DNA from 2 places in the Gordonia sp. PS3 genome. Region 1 is predicted to be linked to the other one. Evidence: riboswitches for the same ligand, from Rfam matches in the RefSeq annotation. Region 1 holds a riboswitch; the other holds the start of a gene.
What was found. A riboswitch is a leader RNA that binds a small molecule or an ion and turns the genes downstream of it on or off. The one in region 1 is predicted to bind S-adenosylmethionine.

Region 1 (6,601 bases):
GTGCGCGACGTCCATCAGTCGCGTCTGCAGCCCGGGGATGGCGGCCGATCCGGAACAGCCGACGAAGAAGGTCATGATCACGGCCGGCCACCCGGTGGACACCAGGAGCGCGAACAGCACCAGCGCCGACGCTGCGCTCGCCATGCCGATGGCGATGGCCTTGTCGCCCAGGCGGTCGGCGAGACGGCCGCCGAGGTAATTGCCGCTCACCATTCCCGCGCCGAACAGCATCAGCGCGATCGGCACCGCGGCCTCCGACAGTCCGCCCAGCGAGGTGAGCGCGGTGTTCAGATACGTGTAGAAGGCGAAGAAGCCGCCGAATCCCACCACGCCGACCAGCAGCGTCAGCCAGATCTGCCCGTGGCGGAGTCCGCCGAGTTCAGTGGCGGGATCGGTGGTGCGCATCGACCGCAGATCGGGCACCACGCGCCACAGCGCGAGCACCGTCACAGCACCGATCACCACGACGAGGGCGAGGGCGGCGCGCCACCCGAGCGCCTGGCCCAGCCAGGTGGCCGCCGGCACCCCGAGGACGTTGGCCACCGACAGTCCCATCATCACCTGCCCCACCGCCTGCGCACGGCGGCCGGGGCCGGCGAGGTGGGCGGCGACCAACGAGGCCACGCCGAAATACGCCCCGTGCGGCAGCCCGGCGACGAAGCGTGCGGCCATCAGCGTCGGATAGTTCTGCGCCACCAGACTCAGCGCATTGCCGAGAGTGAACGCCACCATGAGTGCGATCAACAGCGTCCGTCGCGACACCCGGGCCGCGAGCACCGCGATCAGCGGAGCGCCCACCACCACGCCCAGCGCATAGGCGGAGATCAGGTGCCCGGCGGTCGGCTCACTGACGCCGAGGCTCGACGCGATGTTCGGCAGCAGCCCCATCGCGACGAACTCGGTGGTTCCGATGCCGAACCCGCCGAGCGCGAGTGCTCCGACCACCCAGCCTACCCGCCGAGCCGGATGCTCGCCGTCGCACGATGCCGCCACGTCCTGAGTCTCGGTGTCCACCCGATGCGCAACACCCGCACACCGAGCGCCATTCCACAGACCGCGGTGACCTCCGACACCCGGAGGAGAGGACTACCGCAGCGCGGCCTGCAGATTGTCGTCGAGGGCGCCCAGGAACTCCTCGGTGGTGAGGTACGCCTGGTCGCCGCCGACCAGCAGTGCCAGGTCCTTGGTCATCTTCCCCGACTCGACGGTCTTGATGACGACGTCCTCGAGCTTCTCCGCGAACTCGCGCACCTCGGGGGTGTTGTCGAGCTTGCCGCGGTGGTCCAGACCACGCGTCCAGGCGAAGATCGACGCGATCGGATTGGTCGACGTCGGCTTGCCCTGCTGGTGCTGCCGGTAGTGCCGGGTCACGGTGCCGTGCGCGGCCTCGGCCTCACAGGTCTGGCCGTCGGGTGTCATCAGAACCGAGGTCATCAGTCCGAGCGAGCCGTAGCCCTGGGCCACGGTGTCCGACTGGACGTCGCCGTCGTAGTTCTTGCACGCCCAGACGTAGCCGCCCTCCCACTTGAGCGACGAGGCGACCATGTCGTCGATCAGCCGGTGCTCGTAGTGCAGTCCCGCGGCATCGAACTCGGCCTTGAACTCACGCTCGAAGACGTCGGCGAAGATGTCCTTGAACGCGCCGTCGTAGGCCTTGAGGATGGTGTTCTTGGTGGACAGGTACACCGGATAGTTGCGCTGCAGACCGTAGTTGAACGACGCGCGCGCGAAATCTTCGATCGACTTGTTGAAGTTGTACATGCCCATCACGACGCCGCCCGACTCCGGGATTCGGACGATCTCGTGCTCGATCGGCTCGCTCCCGTCGTCGGGCGTGTACGTGATGGTGACCGTGCCCGCCGAGGGCACCTTGAAGTCGGTGGCGCGGTACTGGTCACCGAAGGCGTGACGCCCGACGACCACCGGCTTGGTCCAGCCGGGCACCAGCCGAGGCACGTTCGAGATCAGGATCGGAGCGCGGAAGATGGTGCCGCCGAGGATGTTCCGAATGGTGCCGTTCGGCGATCGCCACATCTTCTTGAGACCGAATTCCTCGACGCGGGCCTCGTCGGGGGTGATGGTGGCGCACTTGACGCCGACACCGTGCTTCTGAATCGCGTGCGCGGCGTCCACGGTGACCTGATCGTCGGTCGCGTCGCGGTTCTCGATCCCGAGGTCGTAGTAGTCCAGATCGATGTCGAGGTAGGGGTGGATCAGCTTCTCTTTGATGAACTGCCAGATGATTCGCGTCATCTCGTCGCCGTCGAGTTCGACGACGGTGCCCTCGACCTTGATCTTGCCCATATGGCTCTGTGCCCTCCTCAGCAGTAGACCGCCGGCCACTCGTCCTCAAACGTAATACGGACGGTCGTTCGGCGCGGCGGGCTCCAAACAGAACGCGCGTACTGTTTTAACCAGCATATCCCATGAGCAGCTCAGCGACCGAGCGATCGTGCAAGCACCGCCGTGCCACCGCAGATCCGCGCCGAATGCACTGTGCGGCAGCAGTTCTCCTTGTACACAGCGCCGACGCGCCGAGACCGACCGCTCGCACCGGTCGCCGCTTTTGCGCGGTCCTACCACATCGCCCACCGAGTCGACAGATTTACGACCAGGGGCGGTGAAGCCGTTTCAACAGCCGCATCGAGTTGATATATCCTCAGCAACAGGTCATGAGTGTCAGCGCACAGCCCCGGCTTGCTGACCGGCAACCCTCCATCCGCGGTGGGGTGCTCCGGGTGATGACCTGGCTGCGACGGAAGTCGCCGCAGCAAGCGCGGGTCCGAGGGTCGGACCCAACATACGAGGCCCGCCCCGGGCCGCCGACCGAAGAAAGAGAATGACGTCTCATGTCTGACGCCGCGAATTGGAGCTTCGAGACCACCCAGGTGCACGCCGGGCAGGTAGTCGACGCGACCGCCAAGACACGCGCACTGCCGATCTACCAGACCACGTCGTACGTGTTCGACAACACCGACCACGCGGCGAACCTGTTCGCGCTCGCCGAGCCGGGCAACATCTACACCCGGATCATGAATCCGACGCAGGACACCGTCGAGCAGCGCCTCGCGGCTCTCGGCGGCGGCGTCGCGGCCCTCTTGGTGGCCTCCGGCCAGGCCGCCACCACCTACGCGATTCAGAACATCGTCGAGGCCGGCGGGCACGTCGTCTCCAGCCCCCGTATCTACGGCGGCACATACAATCTCTTCCACTACACGCTGCCGAAGTTCGGCATCGAGGTCTCGTTCGTCGACGATCCCGACGATCTCGAGTCGTGGACGTCGGCGATCCGGCCCAACACCCGCGCACTGTTCGGTGAGACCATCGCGAACCCGCACAATCAGGTCCTCGACATCGCCGGAGTGGCGGACGTCGCACACTCGCACAGCCTCCCGCTGATCGTCGACAACACGGTCGCGACGCCGTATCTGCTGAATCCCATCGAGCACGGGGCCGACATCGTCGTGCACTCGGCCACCAAGTACATCGGCGGCCACGGCACCGCGATCGGCGGCGTCATCATCGACGGCGGCACCTTCGACTGGCGCGTCCAGCGCGACGGTGAAGACCTGTTCCCCGGCTTCACCACCCCGGACCCGAGTTACAACGGCGTCGTCTTCGCCGACCTGGGGGCTCCGGCCTACGCGCTCAAGGCGCGGACGCAATTGCTGCGCGACACGGGCGCGGCCATCTCCCCGTTCAACGCCTTCCTGCTGGCTCAGGGCATCGAGACGCTGAGCCTGCGCGTGGAGCGCCACGTCTCCAATGCACAGAAGGTGGCCGAGTTCTTGGAGGCCAACGACCAGGTCACCTCGGTCTCGTACGCCGGTCTCAAGTCGTCGCCGTACTACGAACGGGCGCAGAAGCTGCTGCCGAAGGGCGCCGGCGCGGTCATCGGATTCGAGATCGAGGGCGGCGTCGAGGCGGGCAAGGCCTTCGTGAACGCACTGACCCTGCACAGCCATGTCGCCAACATCGGCGACGTCCGCTCGCTGGTGATCCACCCCGCGTCCACCACGCACAGCCAGCTCTCCCCGGAGGAGCAGCTGGCCGCCGGTGTGACGCCGGGTCTGGTCCGGCTCGCCGTGGGCATCGAGGGCATCGACGACATCCTCGCCGACCTCACCACCGGGTTCGCCGCGGCAGCGCGAGTCAAGTAGCCGTTGTCTCGTCCACTGCCGTTGTCTCGTCCACTGAAGGGAGGCCAGGTGTCGGTCAGTATCGACCCGGCCACGACGGTGAGCGACCCCGACTGGGCCACCCGTCCGGACGGAGCTCAGGTCAGCGTCTCGATCGGCGATCTGACTCTCGATTCGGGGGCCACGCTGGCCGACGTCACCGTCGCCTTCCAGAAGTGGGGCACGCCGACGGCGGCCCGGGACAACATCGTGTTGGCGCTGCACGCGCTCACCGGTAACTCGCACGTCGCCGGCCCGGCCGACGATCAGTTCTCGATGACCGGATGGTGGGACGGACTGATCGGGCCGGGCTGCGCGGTCGACACCGACGAATGGTGCGTGTTGGCGCCGAACGCGATCGGCGGCTGCTTCGGCTCCACCGGTCCCGGCTCCCTCGCTCCCGACGGCAGGCCGTGGGGGTCACGCTTCCCGCGGCTCACCGTTCGCGACCTCGTCCGGTCGGAGTCGCTCGCGCTGGAGGCACTCGGCATCAGCCGGCTGGCCGCCGTCGCGGGCGGCTCGATGGGAGGTGCCCGTGCCCTCGAATGGGCCGTCACCTACCCCGACGCGGTCGGCGCCGCGCTGGTGCTGGCGGTGGGCGCGCGGGCCAGCGCCGATCAGATCGGCACGCAGACCACCCAGATCGAGGCGATCAAGTCCGATCCCGCGTGGCAGGGCGGCGACTACTACGGGACCGGCCGCTCCCCCAGCACCGGAATGGGTATCGCGCGCCGAATCGCGCATCTGAGCTACCGGAGCGACCGCGAGCTCGACCAGCGTTTCGAGAACCGCCCCCAGGGAGAGGAGAACCCGCTGGTCGACGGCCGCTACTCCATCGCCAGCTATCTGGAGCACCAGGCCGAGAAGCTCAAGCGGCGCTTCGATCCGGGCGCCTACGTGGTGCTCTCGGACGTCCTCAACAACCACGACGTCGGCCGCGACCGCGGCGGCGTCGCGGCGGCCCTGGCCGGATGCAGCGTGCCGACCGTCGTCGGCGCGATCGACTCCGACCGGCTGTATCCGCTGTACCAACTCGAGGAGATCGCCCGCGAGCTCGGCGACTGCGTCGGCGGGCTGCACGTGATCCGCTCCGACGCCGGCCACGACGGATTCCTCACCGAGTTCGAGCCGATCCGGGAACTCCTCGCGAAGACGATGGACGTCGCGCGCCTGCGGCGGTCGGCGGACTGAGCCGCACCCCGCAGCGCTCACTCTCACAGTTCCGTCGAGGCCACCCAGTACTCGGTGAACCGTCCGTCGCGGACGCTCAGGATGTCGTTGCCCGTCAGATACGAGATCTGTCCGTCGGACGTCATACCCTGACCTGCCCACCGCCCGGCCACGTAGCCGTCGGCGGCGAACGGCCCGACCTCCACCTCGAAGACCAGGTCCCGGTAGGTGGCTTTCGTGGCGTCGACCAGTGCGGCGAGCTTGCCGGGACCGGCGACCTCCGCGCTCGGCCAGTGTCCGAGGAAGTCCTCGCTCACCAGTTCCTCGGCGACCGCCTTGAGACGTTCACGGTCGGTCGGCCCGTTCCACAATTCATCGATCCAGCGGCGATACAGATCGCATGCGTCGGCAGATTCGGTCATGCCTCAACCGTGACACATCACGGCGCCGACCCGGCGGAGGTGCTAAGCGGTTCCGAGCGAGTCGATCGATGTGGCGAGCCACAGCACGGTGCCGCCGAGCGCCGCCATGGCGCAGATGTCGAAGACGCGGCTGCGCACCTGCAGGAGGCCGACGCGATTCGCCGGAAGGAACGCACGGAACACCGCGCCCAGGAGCATCGCCGAGCCGAAGACGAATGCCCCGCGTCGCCAACGGTCGATCAGCACCAGCAGCGCCGCGACGGCTATCACCGCCAGAACGGTGTAGTAGGGCACGTTGGCGATGAAGCCGTGCAGCTTGCGGGCACGGCGCATCGATTCCACCCGTTCCGAGTCGACCGGGACGGGCCCGTCGTGCGCGGCACCCCCGGACGCCTCGGCCGCCATCACTTGCTCTCGAGGTCCGCCAGCTGAGCTTCGGCGCGCTCGACGACGTTCGCCAGCAGGAACGCGCGCGTCAGCGGACCGACGCCGCCCGGGTTGGGCGACACCGCGCCGGCGACCTCCCAGACGTCGGGGTGCACGTCGCCGGTGAGTCCCGCCTCGGTGCGGCTGACGCCGACGTCGATGACGGCGGCACCCGGCTTCACCATGTCGGCCGTGATCAGGTGCGGCACGCCGGCTGCCGCGACCACGATGTCGGCGCGGCTCACCTCGGCCGCGAGGTCGCGGGTACCGGTGTGGCACAGCGTGACCGTCGCGTTCTCGCTCCGGCGGGTCAGCAGCAGGCCGATCGGCCGGCCGATGGTGACGCCGCGGCCGACCACGGTGACGCGCGCGCCGTCGAGCGGGATGTCGTAGCGGCGCAGCAGG
Region 2 (6,601 bases), 1.6 Mb from region 1:
CGACGGAGAAGACCTCGACCCGTGGGAGCGGGCCCTCGCCGAGCCGACGGACGCGGTGTTCTTCGAGACGCCGTCGAATCCGATGCAGACGCTGGTCGATGTCCGCAAGGTGTCGGAGATGGCGCACGCGGCCGGCGCGACGGTGGTGCTCGACAACGTATTCGCGACCCCGCTGCTGCAACGCGGTCTGGACATGGGCGCCGACGTCATCGTGTATTCGGGGACCAAGCACATCGACGGCCAGGGCCGGGTGATGGGCGGTGCGGTGCTCGGCACGCAGGAGTTCATCGACGGCCCGGTGCGGGAACTGATGCGTCACACCGGTCCGGCTCTCAGTCCGTTCAACGCGTGGGTGATGCTCAAGGGCCTCGAGACGATGAAGCTGCGGCTCGACCAGTCGGTCGCCACCGCGCTGCGAGTCGCCGAATTCCTCGACGCCGATCCCCGGGTGGCCAAGGCGATCTATCCCTTCCTGTCGTCGCACCCGCAGTACGAGCTGGCGCGCTCGCAGATGTCCGGCGGGGGAACGGTCATCACGTTCGAACTCGCCGACCGGCCGGGTCTTTCCGGCAAGGAGCGGGCCTTCGAAGTGCTCAACGGACTGCAGATCATCGACATCTCCAACAACCTCGGTGACGCCAAGAGCCTCATCACGCATCCGGCCACCACCACCCACCGGGCGATGGGGCCCGACGGCCGTGCGGCGATCGGTCTCACCGACTCGATGGTCCGGCTGTCGGTGGGTCTGGAGAGCGCGGACGATCTGCTGCGCGATCTGGACGCGGCGCTGGGCTGAGCTCAGGCGTCGGCACGCACCGGGCGGTCCGCGTCGGCCAGTGCACTGAGCACCGTCTGGAACTTCGCCGTGGTCTCGGCCACCTCGGCGTCGGGGTCGGAGCCGGCGACGATGCCGCCTCCGGCCCAGGCGCTGACCTTCGTGCGTGACGAGTCGAGCTCGAGACACCGGATCGAGACCACCCATTCCCCGTCGCCGGCGGCGTCGCACCAGCCGACGGTTCCGGCGTAGAACTCCCGCGGTCCTTCGACCTCCTCGATGATCCGCGCCGCGGCTTCGGTCGGTGTCCCGCAGACGGCGGGTGTGGGGGAGAGCAGCGCCGCCAGTTCCAGCGCCGTGATCGTCGGATCGGCCAGCTCTCCGGTGATCGGCGTCGCCAGATGCCAGACGTGGTTGGTGGAGATGGTCTGCGGCCGGTCGGGGATGGCGATACGGCTGCACAGCGGTTGGAGCAGGTCGCGCAGATAGTCGACGACGTACGCGTGCTCGCGCAAGTCCTTCGCCGAACGGCTGAGTTCCTCGGCGGCGTTCGGAACGGGACGGCCTGCGGCGTCGAACTTCGGGGCCGACCCCGCGTAGGGAACGCATTGGAGGATGGAACCGCGTTTGCGGAGCAGGAGTTCCGGACTCGCGCCGATCAGCCAGTTGCCGTCGTGTCCCGGCGCAGCGCTCAGATCGGCGGCGAACACCGTCGACCCGCCGGCAGTGGCCGTGAATCGGCCGATCAGTTCGGCCGGCTCGACGGCCCGGGTGAGCGACGCGTCCAGGCTGCGAGCCACGACCACCTTCTCGGCGGCGCCCGACGCGATGGCGTCGAGTGCGCGGACGACTCGCTCGCGGTGCACCGAGTCCGGGGTCACCGAGACCTCCGCGACCACCGAGCCGTCGACCGTCGCGGGAGTGGCTGCGGGGGAGAAGTCGACCCGTTCGGGGGTGATCAATGATGCGGGACCGCCGGTGTCGAAGCCGAGGGCGCCGCCGACGAAGTCGACGGTGCCGGCGGCGAGGGCCTCTCGCGCCTGCGCCACGGAGCCGAACGCGGCGCGCACTCCGAATCCGCGGGCGTTGAGATCGGTGTTCGACAGCAGAAACGACAGACCGGCAGGCACCTGGCCAGGTTACCCGCGAGAGCTAGACGGACTTCGTCGCTGTGATGCGCTTCTCCCTGATCAACCGCTTGAGGAGGTCGCGGCCCGCGGATCCGGCGGAGACGGGGTCGGCGCCCGCGTCGGCACCCGACATGTTGACGCAGGTGCGACCGTCGACGCTCGAGGTCGCGTACAGCCACTGCTCGGTGTGGCCGTTCGCGGAGTCGTCACGGCTCTTGGTCTTCCACTCGCCGACCGAGGCGGTTCCGGAGCAACTGTCGGCGAACACCACCACCGTGTGCACCGGGGTGCCCGAGCCGGATTCGCCGAGCGAGGTGAGGTCGTCGGACATCTGCGACAGCACCCGGTCGTCGTCGGCGGCCCGCAGCACCACGACGGGCGCGCCGTCGTTGGTGTCGGTGACGGCGGTCCAGCCGGCGGGCACCCGGACCTCCACGGACGTCCCGCCCTTGAGCGCGAACGTCCGCGTGGTCTCCGGCGCCGCACCGGTGTCGCGGTCGGAGTCCCAGGGGGCGAGGATCAGCAGCGTCGTCAGTCCGGCGACCACCAGTGCGGTCACCGCCACGATGCCGAAGAACATCGGCTTCGGACCCTTCACCGGCGGCTGCTGCGGCCACGGGCCGGGCGGGAAGGGGTTCGGTGCGTACGGCGGCTGCGCGGGTCCGTACCGGTGGGGCGGCCCGTACGACGACGGCTGTGGCGGTTGTGGCAGGGGCGGTTGTGGCAGGGGCCGGCCGGGAGCGCCGCTCGGATACTGCGGGTCGGACGGATGAACCACGGGAGGCCTTTCTGAACAGGGATGTTGAAACCACGCTAACTGCGGATCCGCCGGTGATTACACCCGCCGTGGTTTTAATGCTTTCCGCGAATGACGCGTACCGGCATCCTTGACGGCGGGTCACGAGAACCGGTGCGAAGCCCTGGCTGGCCGGTCGGCAACCCTCCACCGCGGTGGGGTGCTCCAGGTGACGACCCGGCCGGCGTCGACCGACGTCCGGCAAGTGCGGAGATCTACTGGAGTCGTGTCATGACCGCAATCCTCGACCGGGCCGTGTGCCCGGCACCCATTCGTCCCCTCGCGCCGGTGGTCGGTGCCGACACCACGGTGCCGACCACCGCAGGGGGCGAGACCGTCTACGCGAACCTCGACTACGCGGCATCGGCCCCGGCTCTCGTGTCTGTCGCGGAACGGCTCTCCGGCGCGTTGACCGAGTATGCGAGCGTGCATCGGGGCGCGGGCCATCTCTCTCAGGTCACGACAGCGCGATACGAGCAGGCTCGGGAGACTGTCCGGCGGTTCGTCGGCGGTCGAAGCGACGACACGGTGGTGTTCACGCGCAACACCACCGACGCCGTCAATCTCGCCGCGCACGTCACCCCCGGCGACGTGGTGGTGCTCGACATCGAGCACCACGCCAACCTGCTGCCCTGGACCCGGACCGGCCGTGCTCGCGTGGTGCCGGCGGCCCGCACCGTCGAAGAGACGGTGGGGCGGCTCGAAGCAGAACTCGCTGCCGCGCCCGCCGCGTTGCTCGCGATCACCGGTGCGTCGAACGTGACCGGCGAGGTGCTGCCGATCGGACGGCTGGCCGCGGCGGCGCATCGGCACGGCGCGCGCATTCTGGTGGACGCCGCGCAACTGGTCCCGCACCGCGCCGTCTCGATCGCGTCCTGGGGCATCGACTACCTCGTCTTCTCCGGCCACAAGCTGTACGCGCCGTTCGGTGCGGGCGCGCTGGTGGGCCGCGGCGACTGGCTCGATGCGGCGGAACCGTACCTGGCCGGCGGCGGCGCCACCGCCGACGTCGACCTCGACGGCCGGGTCGCGTGGCACACCGGTGCCGCTCGTCACGAAGCCGGATCTCCCAACACGCTGGGGGTGGTGGCGCTCGCAGCGGCGGCGCAGGCCCTGCAGGACATCGGTTTCGAGGAGATCGGCTATCACGAGCACCGGTTGCAGCAGCGTCTCGACGAGGGGTTGGCGCTGCTGCCCGGCGTGCATCCGCTGCGGGTCTTCGACGATGCGGCCGACCGCGTCGGCATCGCCGGCTTCACCGTGGAGAACCATTCCCCGCGCAGTGTCGCCGAATATCTGTCGGTGACGCGGGGGATCGGCGTGCGCGACGGCAAGTTCTGCGCGCATCCGCTGCTGCGGAAGCTGGGTTACCCCGACGGTGCGGTCCGGGCCAGCTTCGGTCTCGGGACGTCGTCGGACTATGTCGATCGTCTGCTGGCAGCGCTGTCGGATCTGGTGCGGCGGTAGATTTCTCGTCGCTTTCACAGCGGGTGCGGTGGGGTTCGCCGGGCGCGGGACGTACGTCCATTTATGCCGAAATTTCTCAGTTGCGGCCGGGAGTCGGCACCTCTCATACTTGCAGAGCGCAATTAGTTGATTGCAGACTGCAACGAAGAGGGATGAGAGTGAAAGCGACGCCCGAACAGCTCGACGAGATGTTCGTCGCCCTCAGCCGATACACGCGGCTCAGGGATCGGGCGCTGCACACCGGAATCTGGAACGGACGCAATGGCTCACTCGAGACCGCCGCGTACCGAGCGCTCTTCGTCCTGCGGAACGGCCCGATGCGCTCGCGCGACCTCGCCGATCGGCTGGTGACAGACCCCTCGACCACCAGTCGGCACGTCGCGCAGTTGGTGAAGGAAGGATTCGTCCGGCGCGAGGCGCACCCCGAAGACGGGCGTGCGTCGCAGCTGGTCCTCACCGACGACGGCCGGGAGAAGGTCTGCGAGATCGCCGAGTCGAGACGACGACTCGTCGGCGAAACCGTGGAGGACTGGTCCGCGGAGGAGTTCGAGATATTCGTCCGCCTCCTCGGCCGGTTCGTCGACGCGGTCGAAACCCGAATCTTCCCCTGCACCACGAAAGCTGATTGATGAGTTCACCAACTGCCGCCGCCGACTTCCCCGGCCGGAACCTGACGCATCGTCAGGTCCTCACGATCATGAGCGGACTTATGATCGGCATGTTCCTCGCCGCGCTCGACCAGACGATCGTGTCGACGGCGATCCGCACCATCGCCGACGACCTGCACGGATACGACCTGCAGGCGTGGGTCACCACCGCTTACCTGGTGACCTCGACGATCGTGACGCCGCTCTACGGCAAGCTGTCGGACATCTACGGACGCAAGCAGTTCTTCCTGCTCGCGATCACGATCTTCATCATCGGGTCGCTCCTGTGCAGCATGTCGACGTCGATGTACGAGCTGGCCGGCTTCCGTGCGCTCCAGGGTCTCGGCGCGGGCGGTCTGTTCACACTGGCGATCACCACGATCGCCGATATCGTCGCACCGCTGGAACGCGCCAAGTACCAGGGTTACTTCCTGGCGGTCTTCGGCACGTCCAGCGTGCTCGGCCCGGTGCTCGGCGGTTTCCTCGCCGGCGCGAACTCGATCCTGGGCGTCTCCGGTTGGCGCTGGGTGTTCCTGGTGAACGTGCCGATCGGCCTCATCGCGCTGGTGGTGGTCTACAAGGTGCTGAACTACCCGCAGCAGAAGCTGACCGGACACCGCACCGACTACTGGGGCGCTACCGCTGTCGCGGTGGCCGTCGCGCCGCTGCTGATCGTCGCCGAACAGGGCCGTGACTGGGGCTGGACGTCGCTGAACAGCGTCATCTGTTACCTGATCGGCGCCGCGGGTATCGCCGCGTTCATTGTGATCGAGAACAAGATGGGCGACGAGGCGATCATCCCGCTCCGCGTCTTCAAGAACCGGGTCTTCGCACAGGGCATCCTCGTCTCCCTCATCGTCGGTGCGGTCATGTTCGGCGGTATCTCGATGCTGCCCCAGTACTTCCAGGTGCTCCGTGGCTCGAGCCCGATGGTCGCCGGTCTGCAGATGCTGCCGATGGTGGCCGGCATGATGATCGGTTCCATCATGGCCGGCCAGCTGATCTCGCGTACCGGGCGATACAAGGTGTTTCCGATCATCGGCTCCATCCTGATCACGACGATGTCGTTCCTGCTGCACTTCGTCGACACGCAGACCCAGCTGTACCTCGTGATGCTGGCGGCAGCCGGACTCGGTTTCGGCCTCGGCAACCTGATGCAGCCGCTCATGCTGGCGATGCAGAGCATCCTGCCGGTCCGCGACACCGGTATGGCGACCGGCACCGCGACCTTCTTCCGGCAGATCGGCGGCACGCTCGGCGTCGCGGTCTTCTTCTCGCTGCTGTTCTCGACGATGGGCCCCAACATCGCCGATCAGCTCAAAGACGCGTCGGGCACTCCTGAGTTCACCGCGGCCGTCCAGCAGGCGGCTACCAGCCATGATCCGCAGGTGGCGGCCTTCGGTCACTCGTTGATCACCGCGGCGGAGGACCCCGGTGCCGGCGGCGGCGCCGGGGCGACGATGAAGGACACCTCCGTCATCGAGAAGCTCCCGAAGGAGTTGTCGGAGCCGATCAAGCGCGGCTTCGCGGACTCGATGGACAAGGTGTTCCTGTCGGTCTCGATCCTGTCGATCCTGTCGATCATCGGCACGGTGACGTGGTCGGAGGTCTCGCTCCGCCGTCCGCCGTCGCCCGAGAGCAAGAGCGACGACCCGAAGCCGGTCGCGGCCGACTGACCGGAGCGAGTCGCTGCGTGTTGCTGGGTCTCGATGCGCGTGCTCGCTGCGCTCGCTCGCTTACTCGATGAGCCTGGGGCTGGGTGGCTGTTCGCGGGCTTGTTGAGCGA

Region 2: another riboswitch for S-adenosylmethionine. It lies ahead of ACE11G_RS02455 (aminotransferase class V-fold PLP-dependent enzyme); the one in region 1 lies ahead of ACE11G_RS12460 (bifunctional o-acetylhomoserine/o-acetylserine sulfhydrylase).

What each region holds. Positions count from the first base shown of each region.
Region 1 is NZ_CP169524.1:2,698,554-2,705,154, forward strand. It holds gene ACE11G_RS12450 (MFS transporter) at 1-993, opposite strand, end outside; gene ACE11G_RS12455 (NADP-dependent isocitrate dehydrogenase) at 1,087-2,304, opposite strand; SAM riboswitch class IV at 2,669-2,783, shown strand; gene ACE11G_RS12460 (bifunctional o-acetylhomoserine/o-acetylserine sulfhydrylase) at 2,850-4,160, shown strand; gene ACE11G_RS12465 (homoserine O-acetyltransferase) at 4,209-5,369, shown strand; gene ACE11G_RS12470 (nuclear transport factor 2 family protein) at 5,393-5,770, opposite strand; gene ACE11G_RS12475 (DUF3017 domain-containing protein) at 5,813-6,175, opposite strand; gene ACE11G_RS12480 (bifunctional methylenetetrahydrofolate dehydrogenase/methenyltetrahydrofolate cyclohydrolase) at 6,175-6,601, opposite strand, start outside.
Region 2 is NZ_CP169524.1:538,986-545,586, forward strand. It holds gene ACE11G_RS02440 (O-succinylhomoserine sulfhydrylase) at 1-796, shown strand, start outside; gene ACE11G_RS02445 (isochorismate synthase MenF) at 799-1,905, opposite strand; gene ACE11G_RS02450 (hypothetical protein) at 1,928-2,503, opposite strand; SAM riboswitch class IV at 2,802-2,915, shown strand; gene ACE11G_RS02455 (aminotransferase class V-fold PLP-dependent enzyme) at 2,933-4,168, shown strand; gene ACE11G_RS02460 (MarR family winged helix-turn-helix transcriptional regulator) at 4,321-4,797, shown strand; gene ACE11G_RS02465 (MDR family MFS transporter) at 4,797-6,491, shown strand.